2 regions of the Arthrobacter sp. CAN_A212 genome follow, and region 2 is predicted to be linked to the other one. Evidence: predicted binding sites of a transcription regulator. Region 2 holds the regulator's gene; the other holds the start of a gene.

Region 1 (6,770 bases), on a different contig from region 2:
GCTTCGCAGAGTCCAGCCCCATTGCCGATCGATGTCGGCCCGCCGCGATGCCAGGGGACGATGTGATCGATGTGGCGGATCGGGGCGTCGCAGTACGGGGTCCGGCAGGTGTCATCCCGGGCGGTGATAAACCGGCGTTGCGCTTTCGTGAAGAGCCGGGCCGTGGAATCCATCGCCACCAGGTCCCCGGTCGATGGTGCCGTGTAGAGGCGACGCAACCACACGTCGAAAGCCGAACCTCCTTGCCCCGACAGGCTTTGACCTTTCGGACCAGTGCCAGTGCCACCAGCTGACCCTGACCCGGTCGAACTTTTCGTTCCGTCCTGGCTGTTTGCTGGGCTGGTTGCTGGGCTGGTCGGTGTTTCTGCCTGGATGAGGTTTCGTGCCCAGCTGGAGGGGACGATGCCGTAGCCGGGGATCCTGGCTGGTTCGCTGTCGCCTTGGAAGAGGGCACGGTCGGTCATGATGAGCTGCAACTCGACCCGGCTGATACCCCCGGGGACACCGGTGACGCGTTCGACGAGGGTATCGGCCATCACCTGACCCCTAGACCTCGGGTCACCAGCACCCCGGACCGTGTCAGCGTGACGAGTCAACGCGGCGTAGGTGGCGACGGCTTCCTTCACCGGAAGCAACGCGGTCAAATAGGCCATGGTGTCCGGTGCCGGCCGGATACTCACACACCGCTCCGTCACGGCGTGGGCGGCCCGGTTCACCACCGACCGGGGATCCCGCCGGTACGCGGCTGCCTTCACCGCTGCGATGATCGCCTTATCCCCACACCCGGTGAACCTACCCGTATCAGCTGATAGCTCTTCATCCACGGCAGCACGGTCAACACTACTGAGGCACGCAGTCTCTTTCACCAACAGGGTCGCCCGCCACTCATTCGACTGACCCGTGTGAAGGGCCGCCAGCGTGTGGGGCATCTCCGTCACCAGCGCCCGCGCCAAACCGAGGAGCCGGCTGCCCCGAGACGGGGACTCACGCCTCGCCAACGCGACCTGCGCCCCCACCCCTTTGCCTCGCTCGGCGGCGGGTACCCCGGCGAGGGTTTGGGTGTCGCGTTCGACGATGTCGATCGCGACCGTGATCCGGGCCTGCACCCCAGCAATCGCCGACTTCAGATCCTCCAACTCCCGCAACTGATCAATCAACCCCACCACATCCACCGCCGGTTTCAGGGAGTTCAGCGATTCGGCCAGGGCTAGGGTGGAACGCTCACGGCCAACCCCGGCAGACGCAGCGGAAGAAGCACCGTCAGCAGCACCAGAGGAGCGGCCGCCGCCAGGTTCACCAGAAGAACAAGCACCAGAGGCTCCCCGCGGAGCCACCACTCGGGAGGGGGTTCCCTTCCGTTTCGGTGATGGAGCTGCCCTGCCTTCCATACCTCTATTGTCCCAACCCCACCGACATTCCTGCGGAACTAAGGGCTATGTGGACAAACCTCTCGAACAAATATTCGAACCCAGATAGTCACTCCGCGGCCGCTGAAATAGCCCCCATATTCATAGTTCATGAGGGCGCCGGCGCATCAAATTGGAGAGCATCAGGGAGTCCGCACCAAAGCCTCCGGATCAACCAGGATCACCAGGATCACCAAATCGAGATCAAGGCCCTTTACTGCCTCCGGGGTGAGGGCCCGCACGCCGCCTCGCCCGAGACTCGCGCCGCAGGCAGGGACTCGTAACAACTCGACCTCAGAGAATCCGCCGCAAACTCCGACGGCGCCGTGACGGTGGTTGACGACGTCGTCCGCTGCCCATGGCAGTTGCTTTCCGCAGCGGAAAGTAATTACACTTTCCACCATGGAAAATAACTTGCCTCCATCAGCAGCCGATCAGTCAAGCTCCGCTGCTGCGCTGTTGGCCGACGTCGACAAGGACCGCTCAGCCCTCATCGACCGCATGACCACGCCCAGCTGGGCAGCGCCTGCGTTCGGTGCTCTCGCGGCAATCTGTGTCGTCTCACCCGCGGCAGGAGACAACCGATCGGGCAACTCAGCCCTGCTGATCATTGTCGGAATCTTGGTGGTCTACCTCTACCAACGGGCGACGGGCGTGAGGTTGGCCAGAATCGGCTGGGCGGCGTGGCTGATCTACGCCGCGACCCTGGTCTTTTGCCTGCTCATGCTTAGCGTTTCACTGGGGCTCGTATCTTTCGGCCTGCTCTGGTGGGTCATCGCTCCCGCTGCAGCTGCTTTCGGAGCAGGGGCCATGGGCGCCCACTACTTCATGCGAAGTGCCGTCAACCGGATCCGCAGTGCCCGCTGAGACTGCTGACACCACGGGTGCGGTGTTCAACGAGCTGATTCATGCACCGTTGCGTTTCAGGATCTGTGGACTTCTCCGGAACGTGAAAAGTGCAGACTTCCCAGCGATTCGGGACTCCCTCAACATCGGCGACGCGGCGCTGTCGAAACACCTGAAGGTGCTGAGCGACGGCGGTTTTGTCGCCATGACGAAGTCGTCCTCGGCTGGCCGTGCAGATGCACGTCGGGTCAGCTGGCTATCCCTGACACCTCAGGGGAGAATCGCTTTCGATTCCCATCTCGCTGCCCTGCAGGCCATCGCAGCGGGAACGAGCGACTACGGCCACTGACCTCTTACCATGCTGGCATCGATCCGATGCGGAGACCGGCCTAGCCGCTGATGGTGGCGGAGCGGGCCGGTAGGTTCCGGATTACTGAGCAGACTCGGAATAGAACCGTCATTCCGAGGCGTATTACGGCAGTAAGGAACTTGGGAGTGCACGCTCAGGTCAGGTGCAGTCGTGGGGTTGTCTGGCTGCCGACTTACCGAGACGGCGAGAGTGCTGACGACGATGGCGGCAGCCAGACCCACGGAAACAAACGTTGCCCCCCAACGACAGATCGTTTCATACACACATAGTGCCGCACCGTCGCGCGCAAGAATGCTAAAAAGTGCCAACCTGAGAGAATACTGTGGAAATCCTGACCAAAGTTCGTTCGCAGTGGGTACGGCACCTGATCTCGGGGGCTGAAACCGGCTTGCGCCTAGCTGGCAGATCCTTTGGCGGCGGGTCTGCGCCAATTCAGCGCGGCGACCAGAAGCACGGTTCCTGCAAGGGTGCCAAACGCGACGAGAATCGCACCCACCAGCCAGAGCCCTGAGTAGTCGGCGGAGGCGGAGGTGATGGCAAACGCGCCGGTGAATCCCGCGGGCATGGCGAGGATGACAATGGCCGGCGCGAGGAACTTGTTCGCGACCCAGCCAAGGGCTGCCCACGAAACAACACACCCGATCACCTGCCAAGGCTCGTAGGGGCCTGACGCCGAACCGGTCTCCGGGTCGATCTGGTAGCCCGTGTCCCAGGCGAACCAGCCCACCCACAGACCAGCGCTGAGCGCGATCACGCCGACGATCAGGAGCGTTCGCTGTGCCCGGCCCTGGGTGTGACTCCGAAGTTTCATCGTTCGGCTAAAGGGTCAGCCGGAAGACCCAGAGAAGAATTTCCTCGTCCCGTACCCACCAGTCCCGTTCGGGCTGGCGTTCAAAACCTAACGACCGGTACAGCGCATGCGCGCGGGTCATGTCGGACCCACTGGTCAGGGATACTGCCGTAATGCCGTCCAGCGACCGCGCGTGCCCGATGATCGCTTCGACCATCTGCCGGCCCACCCCGCCCCTTTGGCAGGCCGGGTCCACGGCGAGCATACGGAACTCCAGCTCGCCGGCAACGGCGATATCCGTGTAGCGCTGGCCCTCAAACGTGATCGCCACGGACGCCACCACCGCCGCATCCTGCTCGGCCACCCAGATTTCGGCGTGCTCGGCACGGTGTTCGACGTCGGCCAGTACCCGCAGGTACGGGTGGTCCGGTCCCTCGAAGTACCCTGCCTCAAGGTAGGCGGCGCAGGTGATGCGGCGGACGTCGTCGTAATCCGCTGCAGTGACGGGTCGGATCACGAGGTCGGTTGGTGCTGTGGGGGTCATCTAATCCTCATTGGGAAGGCGGACGGGCACGACGCCGGAATGCCGCCTTCCAATTCTGCTACACGTCCGGGTTCTTCTCCACAACGTCCCATTCGCCGAAGCGGACGAATCCCGCCGATTCAGCCAACGCAGCCGACGCCACGTTGTCCCGTTGTCCCGTTGGCAGCGATACTGCGGTTCGTAGCCCAGCTGGAGGGCCATCGAGCTGATGGCGCGCCAGGGATACATGCTCGCGGCGGCGACCAGCCGGCCCCCGCTGAAGGTGCCGAACGCGAGCCAGTGATCGAGTTCGACGAACGCTTCGTCCAGGTCCGCGGCGGGTGCCTGACCCGTGAAGCGGGCAAAGGCCTCGTGGTCGTCCGGCGTGAGCTGCCGAGTGCCCTCGAGACTGGGTTCACACCGGACTGCTTCGTGATCGGTGGCGGGAAGGTAGAACAGGCAGTCCGGACCGTTCAGCCTGATTCCCGCGGCAGCGAGCCGCGGCGCGAGGTCCTCGGTGCGGACCGTCTGGTTGGGAGAGACGCCAAGGTGCTGGGCCCGTCCGGGTGTGAGAGTGAGCAGGCTGGGGCCTTCCGCGACATGCAACACTGTCACCGCGCGGTCCTCAGCCAATGACGGATCTATGACTATCTGGACACTCCCTGAGGCCCCCGGGACCAGATCTACCGGGAACCAGTGCTGGGTCACTCTCGGAGAAAACACGGGCTCAGGCTCCTGACTGGGTGGTGGATTTTGCTGCCATCTGGATCACTATAGCCGCAGCACTAATCGCTATCTGCACCCCGACCAGCCACGGATAGACGTTCCCGATGTACAGGGCCAACAGCAGCGGCAGCATGGATAGGACCGTCACATCGGCGCCCCGGAACAACGCCGCAATCTGGGTTCGGGGGACGGGGCCGAAGGGCGTTTCTGCGGCTGGGGCCGTCCAGTCAGTCGCTGGACGGGTTGCGGCCCTGACGGATCCGGCCCCCATCCCGAGGCCGGCCACCGCTCCCAGCAGAATCAGGGCCGGCCCACCGACACCGACGATGGTCAGTGCACCGGTCAGAGCCACCATCCAGGCGCTCATCGCGACGGCCGGCATCAGGGTCCGGCTGAGCATCACCACCGAGGTGGAGACCGGAAGCAGCAGATCCAGCTCCGGGACCAGCGCCGTCCGCCGCGCGACGACCCCCATTCCTGCACTCGTGACGCATCCCGCAACCACGATGACCAGCAGTTGCACGACGGCGGGCAAGGCCGCATCAGCCAGCACCAGAGCAAGACATGCCCCCAACCAGACCAGCGGCCCCGCTACCCCTGGCTGCAACCGCAGGAACGCAACAATATCGGCGCGCGCGATCGCCGACCGAGGCCCCAACCCCTGGCGGGCGTATATCTTCGCGCCCCGCATCGAGGCGGTGTGGCGCGGGCTGGCCGCCAATGCCCGGCTGAGCTCGTTAATGTCCAGGAGGAACACTGAAGCCCCGGCGTGGCCGGACACGCCTCCCCCGCGTACCAGCTCGGCCCCTGCCACTGCACCAACCTTCGGCAGCGAGTAGGCCAGCATCCCGATCGCGAGGGCACACGCCACCAGTGGCGGCCAGACGGCAGGACCCAGCGACGGCAACACCGCGAGGGGTAGCAGAGCCAGCGCCGGCCAGAGAACATCACGTCGGCCGGAACTCGCCCGCAGCTGCAGCAGCGCTCCTCCGCCGACCACGATCACCGCAACCAACCCAAACGTTCCAGCGGTAAGGAGATGCCCCGTAGGTGTCCGGTCCAAAGCGGTGAGCAGACTGAACGGAAGGTAGGCCGCAGGACCGGCCACCCCCGCCCCGCCGATGAGGCGGATGAGGCCCGGCAGAACCATCGGCCGCCGGTCGACCGGCAGGGGCCGCCACCAGGATCCCTCGCTGGAACTCACCGATGCCGGTCCCAGCCGCCTCGTCAGGGCCAGCAAGCCGTTCAACGCGAGGTAGGTCAACAGGATCCACAGGACCTCGGCCGGAAGGATCTGCCACTGCTGGTCGGCAAGGCCACCCTGCGCAGGATCCCGTCGGGCAATCTCGTCGCGCAGAGCAAACACAAATGAGCCGGCGATCGCGAGCACGCAGCCCAGCGCCAGGGTGTTCGAGTAGATGTCGACGAACAGGCCGCCGACCGAGGTCCGGGCCCGGTTGTACCGGCGGGACGACGTGCGGGTAAATGCGACGACGGCTCGGGCGGTGGCGAGGGTCCCGTCCTCGTCCTCATTGGCAGCTGGTCGCAGCCGAAGCGCGTCAGGAGCCGGCAATGATCGCAGCTCCCTGGTCAGGGTCGAGCTGCTCGACGACGTCGTCAATGACCAGGCAGGTCGATGCGGTCTGCACCAGCAGCCGCGGATCGTGGGTCACCAGCACCACGGCGGCGCCGGCGTCCGCATGGTCGCTGATCCGCTGCGCAAGCGCAGCGCGCATGACCGGGTCGAGCCGTTGTTCGGGTTCGTCGAGGATCAGGAGGGAAGACGGACGGATGAGTCCGGCTGCCAGGAGGAGCCGCCGCCGCTGCCCGGAGGACAGGGAATCCGGGACCACGTCCGCCCGGTCCCGAAGTCCGAAGAACTCCAGTTCGGCGGTGACCCTTTCGTCCGGGGCATCCAGTGAATGGCCTCGTGCGACCAGCAGCAGATGCTCACGGACCGTGAGGGCGGGAAAGAACAGGTCGTCGTCGAACACTGCAGACACCTGGCGCCGGAACATTACCGCGTCCGGAACCGCCGGCAAACCCCGCACCAGCACGTCACCAGCCAGCGCGGGCTGACGGCCGGCAAGCGTCCGGACGACCGTCGAC
Region 2 (6,770 bases):
GCAGGGGCCCCTCTCGCCTGGAGCGTCGAAGTGCCGGGCGGCGTCGTCGGGGTCCGTTTCCATGCGGGACCCGAGGGACGCGAACACGTGAGCCTTAGCGGGCCGGCCGTCCTGGTGGCAACCGGGACGTTCCTCTAGGCCGGTCTAAGCCGGCCGGTTATCTCAGGAACTGAGCCGCTCCACCTGGATGATCCTGAAGGACTTCGAGGAGGCAGTCCTCGACACCTCGTACCCAACTCCCAGCTGATCGCCCAGCCACTTCTGCAGGGAATCCGCGCCGAGGTTCTTCTGCACCACGAGGAAAGCCGACCCGCCCGTGGAGAGCCGGGGGAGCCACTTCAGCAGCAGCGCATGCAACTCGTCCTTGCCTACCCGGATCGGTGGGTTTGACCAGATCGTGTCGAAGGTGGCACCGGCGTCCACCTCTTCGGGGCGTTGGGCGACGACGTTGCGCAGCCCCAGCAGTTTCGCGTTCTCGGCAGTGAGCGCCAGGGCGCGTTCGTTCACATCGACGGCAACCACCTCGGCGTCGGGCGCCTTCAGAGCAAGGGTCAGCGCCAGTGGCCCCCAGCCACAGCCAATGTCCAGCATGCGGGTGCCCTCGGGGTCGGGCGCCTCAGCCAGGAGAATGCGGGTGCCCTTATCGAGGCCGTCCGCGCTGAAAATGCCTGACGAGGTCACCAGGGTGCGCTCCACTCCGGCCAGGACCGTGCGGAGCGGCTTTCGGATTTCCGGGCCGGACGGCTGGGCGCTGAAGTAGTGGGAATCCATAACAAACCAGCGTAGTCGAGCACCCGGCCCTTTCACGTATGACGTAACCAACGGGACCGATGGGCGACCCCAGGGGCTCAGCCTCCCCACCAGCCGACGCCCTGGGCGTCGTAGACGAGATCCGCTGCGACGGAACCGAGGGGCTCGGCCACATCATAATCCGCCATGTCACGGCCCGCCTCGACCGGGTCGTCGACCGAAAGGGACGACCGGCCCCTGATCAACCCGGCCTGCTGCCCACCGGGGGACAGATAGACGATCGAGATGGTGTCCCCGTCAACCCACGCGTCGTCGACCCGTACCTGCTCCCATTCCGTGGGACCGCCATCCCGCAACCGTTCCAGGCAGGACAGGAGCACGGTCTCCAGCCAGGAGGGCGCTGGCAGGGCGCGAAGCTCCCGGATCAGGGAGTGATGGCGGGCCGAATACATGCCGAGATCCTATCGTTGGCAGCCCGGGACCACGGCAACCCGGCGGGCCGGTGGAACAAATGACCGATTGCGCGCTCAGTGAATTGCCTCACCCGATCCGCGGGTGGGCGACTACCATTGAAGGACACCACTTTAGGGAGCGTATGTCCACGAGTAACGGGGGACCGGCCACGCCGGAACCGGAGATTGGCCCAGCCGAGATCCAGGCAGTCATCGACAGGATCCTGGCGAAAGACGAAGCAGCGTCCGCGAAGGCAGCGGGCAACCGATTCGCCAGCGCCGCGACAGGGCAGGATCATGAGCGGTCGTCCTACGACGGCGATCAGCAGGATCTTGAGGAGCGTCGCGCACTGCGGCGCGTCGCGGGACTGTCCACCGAGCTGGAAGACGTCACCGAGGTCGAATACCGGCAGCTCCGCCTGGAGCGTGTGGTGTTGGCTGGACTGTGGAGCGAAGGCACCGCTGAGGATGCCGAAAACTCGTTGCGGGAACTGTCAGCCCTAGCGGCCACCGCCGGCTCCGAGGTGCTCGACGGGATCGTCCAGCGCCGTCTCAAGCCGGACCCCGGCACCTTCCTCGGCTCGGGCAAGGCCCAGGAGCTCAAGGATATCGTGGTGGCTACCGGTGCAGACACGGTGATCGTCGACAGCGAGCTTTCGCCCTCCCAGCGCCGCGGTCTGGAGGACATCGTCAAGGTCAAGGTCATCGACCGGACCGCCCTCATCCTGGACATCTTTGCGCAGCATGCCAAGTCCCGCGAGGGCAAGGCCCAGGTGGAACTCGCCCAGCTCGAGTATCTGTTGCCACGGCTGCGTGGCTGGGGCGACTCGATGTCCCGGCAGGCTGGTGGCCAGGTGGGTGGCGCCGGTGCGGGTATGGGTTCCCGTGGCCCCGGTGAAACGAAAATCGAACTGGACCGTCGGAAGATCCGTACCCGGATGGCGAAGCTGCGTCGGGAAATCAGCGGCATGTTGCCGGCCCGGGAAACGAAGCGCGCGAACCGCCGTCGCAATGAGATTCCGTCGGTCGCGATCGCCGGTTACACCAACGCAGGCAAGTCCTCGCTGCTGAACCGCCTGACCGACGCCGGGGTGCTCGTGGAGAACGCCCTGTTCGCCACCCTCGATCCCACGGTTCGGAAGGCGGAAACCGCCGACGGACTCGGCTACACCCTGGCCGACACGGTCGGGTTCGTCAGGTCGCTGCCGACCCAGCTGGTCGAAGCGTTCCGGTCCACGCTGGAGGAGATCGCCGATTCCGACCTGATCCTGCACGTCGTGGATGTCTCCCACCCGGACCCGGAGGGCCAGATCGCCGCCGTCCGCGAGGTCCTCGCCGAGGTCGACGCCCGCAAGGTCCCCGAGATCATCGTCCTGAACAAGGCCGACGCCGCAGATCCGTTTGTGATCGAGCGCCTGCGTCAGCGCGAACCACGGCACGTGGTGGTCTCGGCCCGCACCGGGCAGGGCATCCCCGAGCTCCTGGAAGCCATCAGTGCCGCCATTCCCCGCCCCAGTGTGAAGCTGACCCTTCTGGTGCCCTATGAGCGCGGCGACGTCGTGAGCCGCCTGCACCAGTCCGACGCCGAGATCCTCAATCTCGAGCACATGGAGTCGGGAACCCGGCTCGACGTGATGGTGCGCGAGGGTCTCGCCGCTGACCTGGAGGAATTCCGCCAGCATGCCTGAGAGCGGTGCCACCGGGCCGCTGGAACTCCTCGATGCCGCAGTCGAAGCCATGGGTGGTGAGAACCGCACCGGCCAGCACGAGATGACGCAGCGGGTCGCCGAGGCGCTCAATTCCGGCGACCACCTGCTGGTCCAGGCGGGAACGGGTACCGGCAAGTCTCTGGCCTACCTCATTCCGCTGATCTCCCACGCCCTGGCCCACGACAAGCCAGCAATCGTGTCGACGGCGACCCTCGCCCTCCAGGCTCAGATAGTCGGCCGGGATGTGCCCCGGCTCCTGAAGGCGTTGAACGGCAAACTGCCGCGCCCGGTGGACGTTGTCCTCCTCAAGGGCCGCGGGAACTACGTCTGCAAGCACAAGACCGGCGGCGGCTTCCCTGAGGAAGGGGCCCCCGACGCGCTCTTCAGCCTCGGTGAGGACACCGCTGCACCCCACCCGGCGGCAGGCCCGGCCACACCGCTGGGCCGCGAGGTGGTCCGGCTCCGGGAATGGGCGGAGGACACTGAGACGGGTGACCGCGACGAACTTACCCCTGGCGTCAGCGAGCAGGCCTGGCGTCAGGTGTCGGTGAGCAGCATGGAGTGTCTGGGAGCCCAGAAATGCCCTGTTGCAGCTGAATGTTTCAGCGAGCGGGCCCGGGCGAAGGCGGGGGACGCCGACATCGTCATTACCAACCACGCCATGCTGGCCATCAGCGCGTTCGAAGGGCTGGCCGTCCTGCCCGAGTACGACGTGGTGGTCATTGATGAGGCACACGAACTGCATGACAGGGTCACGGGCGCGGTCTCCGGGCAGCTTTCGACCGGCATGATCTCCGCCGCTGCCTCAGCGGCGCGCCGACACCTGTCAGTGAGCGCTGAACCCCTGGATTCAGCGAACCGCTTCTTCGAGTCGACGGTCGAGGGCATCCCTTCCGGCCTGATGGCTGCAGGCCTCACCGAGGACCAGGAATCCGCCATCACGCAGGTCCGTGAGGCCTGCCGCGCGGTGCTCTCGGATGCGAAGGGGGATGGCCCAACCCCGGCGGACGGTGGCCGGCAGATGGCCAAGTCCCATGTCATGGCGGTCTTTGAACTGTGTGAACGACTGCTCACCGCGACCCCCGCTGGGGAAGTGCTGTGGGCGTCACGGCCCAGCACCTTCTCTCCGGGTACCGGGTATTCGCAGCCTGACGACACTGCGCCCGCCACGATCAACATTGCGCCGCTCTCCGTCGCAGGGAAATTGCGGGAGGGGCTCTTCGCCGACCACACGGTGGTGCTGACGTCGGCGACCCTCGCCATCGGTTCCGAGTTCGGACCGGTCGCCGGTTCGCTGGGGCTTGCCGGGGCGTCTGCGCCCTCCTGGACCGGGGTCGACGTCGGCAGTCCGTTCGACTACCCGAAGCAGGGCGTGCTCTACGTGGCGAAGGATCTGCCCAAGCCTGAGCGTGGCACCTCGCCGGCCCAACTCGATGAGCTGGAGGTGCTTCTCAAGGCCTCCCGGGGTGGGGCACTCGGGTTGTTCTCGTCCCGCCGCGCCGCGGAAGAAGCGGCAGAGGCGCTGCGACCCCGGGTCGACTTCGACATCCTGTGCCAGGGCGACTCCTCGATGTCCGCCCTGGTCAAGCAGTTTTCCGATGAGCCGGACACCTGCCTGTTCGGCACCATGTCGTTGTGGCAGGGAGTGGACGTGCCCGGCAGGTCCTGCCGACTCGTGACCATCGACCGGATTCCGTTCCCCCGGCCCGACGACCCCCTGATGACAGCCCGGACGAGGGCGGTGGCCAAGGCTGGCGGCAACGGCTTCATGAGCGTTTCCGCGACGCATGCGGCTGTCCGGCTCGCCCAGGGCGCCGGACGGCTGATCCGCGCGACCGAAGACAAGGGGGTGGTGGCGATCCTGGACTCCAGGCTGGCCAACGCACGGTACGGCTCGTTCCTACGTGCCGCACTTCCCCCGTTCTGGTCCACCACCGATCGCGCGACGGCGCTAGGGGTCCTGGAGCGTCTGGCTGGCGAGCCCCGCTAGAGGGCGCGCATCACCGAGACGACCTTGCCCATAATGGTGGCCTGATCGCCGAGGATCGGCTCGTACTGGGTGTTCTGCGGCAGGAGCCAGGTGTGGCCGTCACGCTGGCGGAACGTTTTCACCGTCGCCTCGTCGTCCAGCAGTGCTGCCACGATGTCACCGTTCTGGGCTTCCTGCTGCCGACGGACCACCACCCAGTCGCCGTCGCAGATCGCCGCGTCGATCATTGAGTCCCCATAAACGCGAAGCATGAACAGGTCGCCGTGGCCCACCAGCTGCCGCGGCAGCGGCATGACGTCCTCGACCACTTGGTCCGCGAGGACGGGCCCACCAGCAGCAATCCGGCCGACCATGGGAACCATTGCAGCGTCAATGGCACCGCCGATCTCGGTTGGAGCTCCCGCAGCGGTCCCAGCGGCGGCGCCCTTCTGGTCGTGATCAAGGGTGAGGGGCAGCAGGATCTCCATCGCGCGGGGCCGCTTCGGATCCCGCCTTAGGTACCCCATCCTTTCCAGCTGCGAGAGCTGGTGGGTGACGCTTGACAGGCTCGCCAGCCCCACCGTGTCTCCGATCTCGCGCATGGACGGGGGATAGCCGTTGGTGCCGATCGCCCGCTGGATGGTCTCCAGGATTTTCTTCTGCCGGACGGTCATTCCCTTGGGCACCTGCCGACCCCGGGGGCGGCCACGGGCGGGGAGGGCCGTGGGAGCCAGGTCGGAGGTCTGTTCATCCAGTGGTCCGTCGGACTCTTTCACGGTCGCTGTCCCTTCGATAAGAATCCAGGTGACCCGGCGGATCCTGATGTTTTCAGGGGCCGAGCTTATTTTGTCAGTGGCGGATGATGTGCTGATTTCTGCTGGAACCAAACCATCATCCTTGCCCTAACGGTATGGGAGTTAGGACACGTTTTCAAACATTTGTTCGATCGTGTCTCGACAAAGTTCGTCAATGAGTGCTAAAAATAAACAAGCAGTAATTCGAAGATAAGTTCGAACAAAACGGGTTCACCCGGTTTTACAGTCGAACAGGATCCCCGGCCCGTTGGCCGGGCCCGGCCGCAGCGCCGGGATCGAATGGACTGATTCGAGTACAGAGAGGTGTATCCATGTCTGTCATCACCACACACCAAGATTCCCCCGCCCGTGACACCAGCCGCGCAAAACTGCGGCTCACCCGCCGCGGCAGGCTCCTGTTGGTCGGCCTGCCGATCGTGCTGCTGGCATCAGCCGCCCTCATGTTGTCCGGCTTCTTCAACTCCCCGGCGAAGGCCTCCAGCGAACACGGTGAATTCACCCAGACCGTCAGCGTGAGCGTAGCCTCCGGCGAAACCATCTGGCACCTGGCCACCGAGTTTGCTCCCGAGCGGGACCCACGCGACGTCGTGGCCGAGATCGTCGAACTGAACAGCCTCAGCACCTCGGTACTGCAGGCTGGGCAGCAGCTGGACATCCCGTCCGGACGGTGACCCGCAGCACCCTCGCAGAAGCACCCTCGCAGCGCAATTCACTGCCGGCCCGTCAGGTCACTGCCGGCCCGTCAATATAGCCAACCCGGTCCGCCAGCTTTCGGCCGCCGACGCGGTGCGCCAACGGTTGTGCGCTTACCTGCCAACATGGACTTGCCTGTCAGCGTGGCCTTGCAGGTGGTAGCGCGGACTTGCAGGTGGCCCGATTCTGTACTGGCGGGCTCCGCGCTTAACCTTGAGAGGTGAGCGAACAGTTTGAGCGGTTGAGCCGATTGCCCCTACGCGACGATCTCCGGGGGAAGCACCCTTACGGTGCCCCCCAGCTGGACGTCCCGATCCTCCTGAATGTCAACGAGAACACCTACGGGGTCCCGGACGAGGTGCGGGAGGCAATCATCGCTGCG

The links. The regulator LexA, encoded in region 2, represses DNA repair genes until DNA is damaged. The targets are predictions, from matches to a motif close to TCGAACANNTGTTCGA.
Region 1: IWX64_RS11515 (HNH endonuclease signature motif containing protein) is a predicted target of LexA. The motif match lies at 1,451-1,466, and genes of this name have one in related genera.

Annotation. Positions count from the first base shown of each region.
Region 1 is NZ_JADOUT010000014.1:6,503-13,272, reverse strand. It holds gene IWX64_RS11515 (HNH endonuclease signature motif containing protein) at 1-1,388, opposite strand, end outside; gene IWX64_RS11510 (hypothetical protein) at 1,550-1,810, opposite strand; gene IWX64_RS11505 (hypothetical protein) at 1,809-2,273, shown strand; gene IWX64_RS11500 (transcriptional regulator) at 2,263-2,601, shown strand; gene IWX64_RS11495 (hypothetical protein) at 3,017-3,433, opposite strand; gene IWX64_RS11490 (GNAT family N-acetyltransferase) at 3,441-3,956, opposite strand; gene IWX64_RS11485 (hypothetical protein) at 3,957-4,550, opposite strand; gene IWX64_RS11480 (DUF6297 family protein) at 4,663-6,234, opposite strand; gene IWX64_RS11475 (ABC transporter ATP-binding protein) at 6,221-6,770, opposite strand, start outside.
Region 2 is NZ_JADOUT010000005.1:46,415-53,184, reverse strand. It holds gene dapF (diaminopimelate epimerase) at 1-138, shown strand, start outside; gene IWX64_RS06175 (class I SAM-dependent methyltransferase) at 163-771, opposite strand; gene IWX64_RS06170 (hypothetical protein) at 849-1,202, opposite strand; gene hflX (GTPase HflX) at 1,346-2,890, shown strand; gene IWX64_RS06160 (ATP-dependent DNA helicase) at 2,883-4,901, shown strand; gene lexA (transcriptional repressor LexA) at 4,898-5,554, opposite strand; gene IWX64_RS06150 (LysM peptidoglycan-binding domain-containing protein) at 6,007-6,366, shown strand; gene IWX64_RS06145 (histidinol-phosphate transaminase) at 6,609-6,770, shown strand, end outside.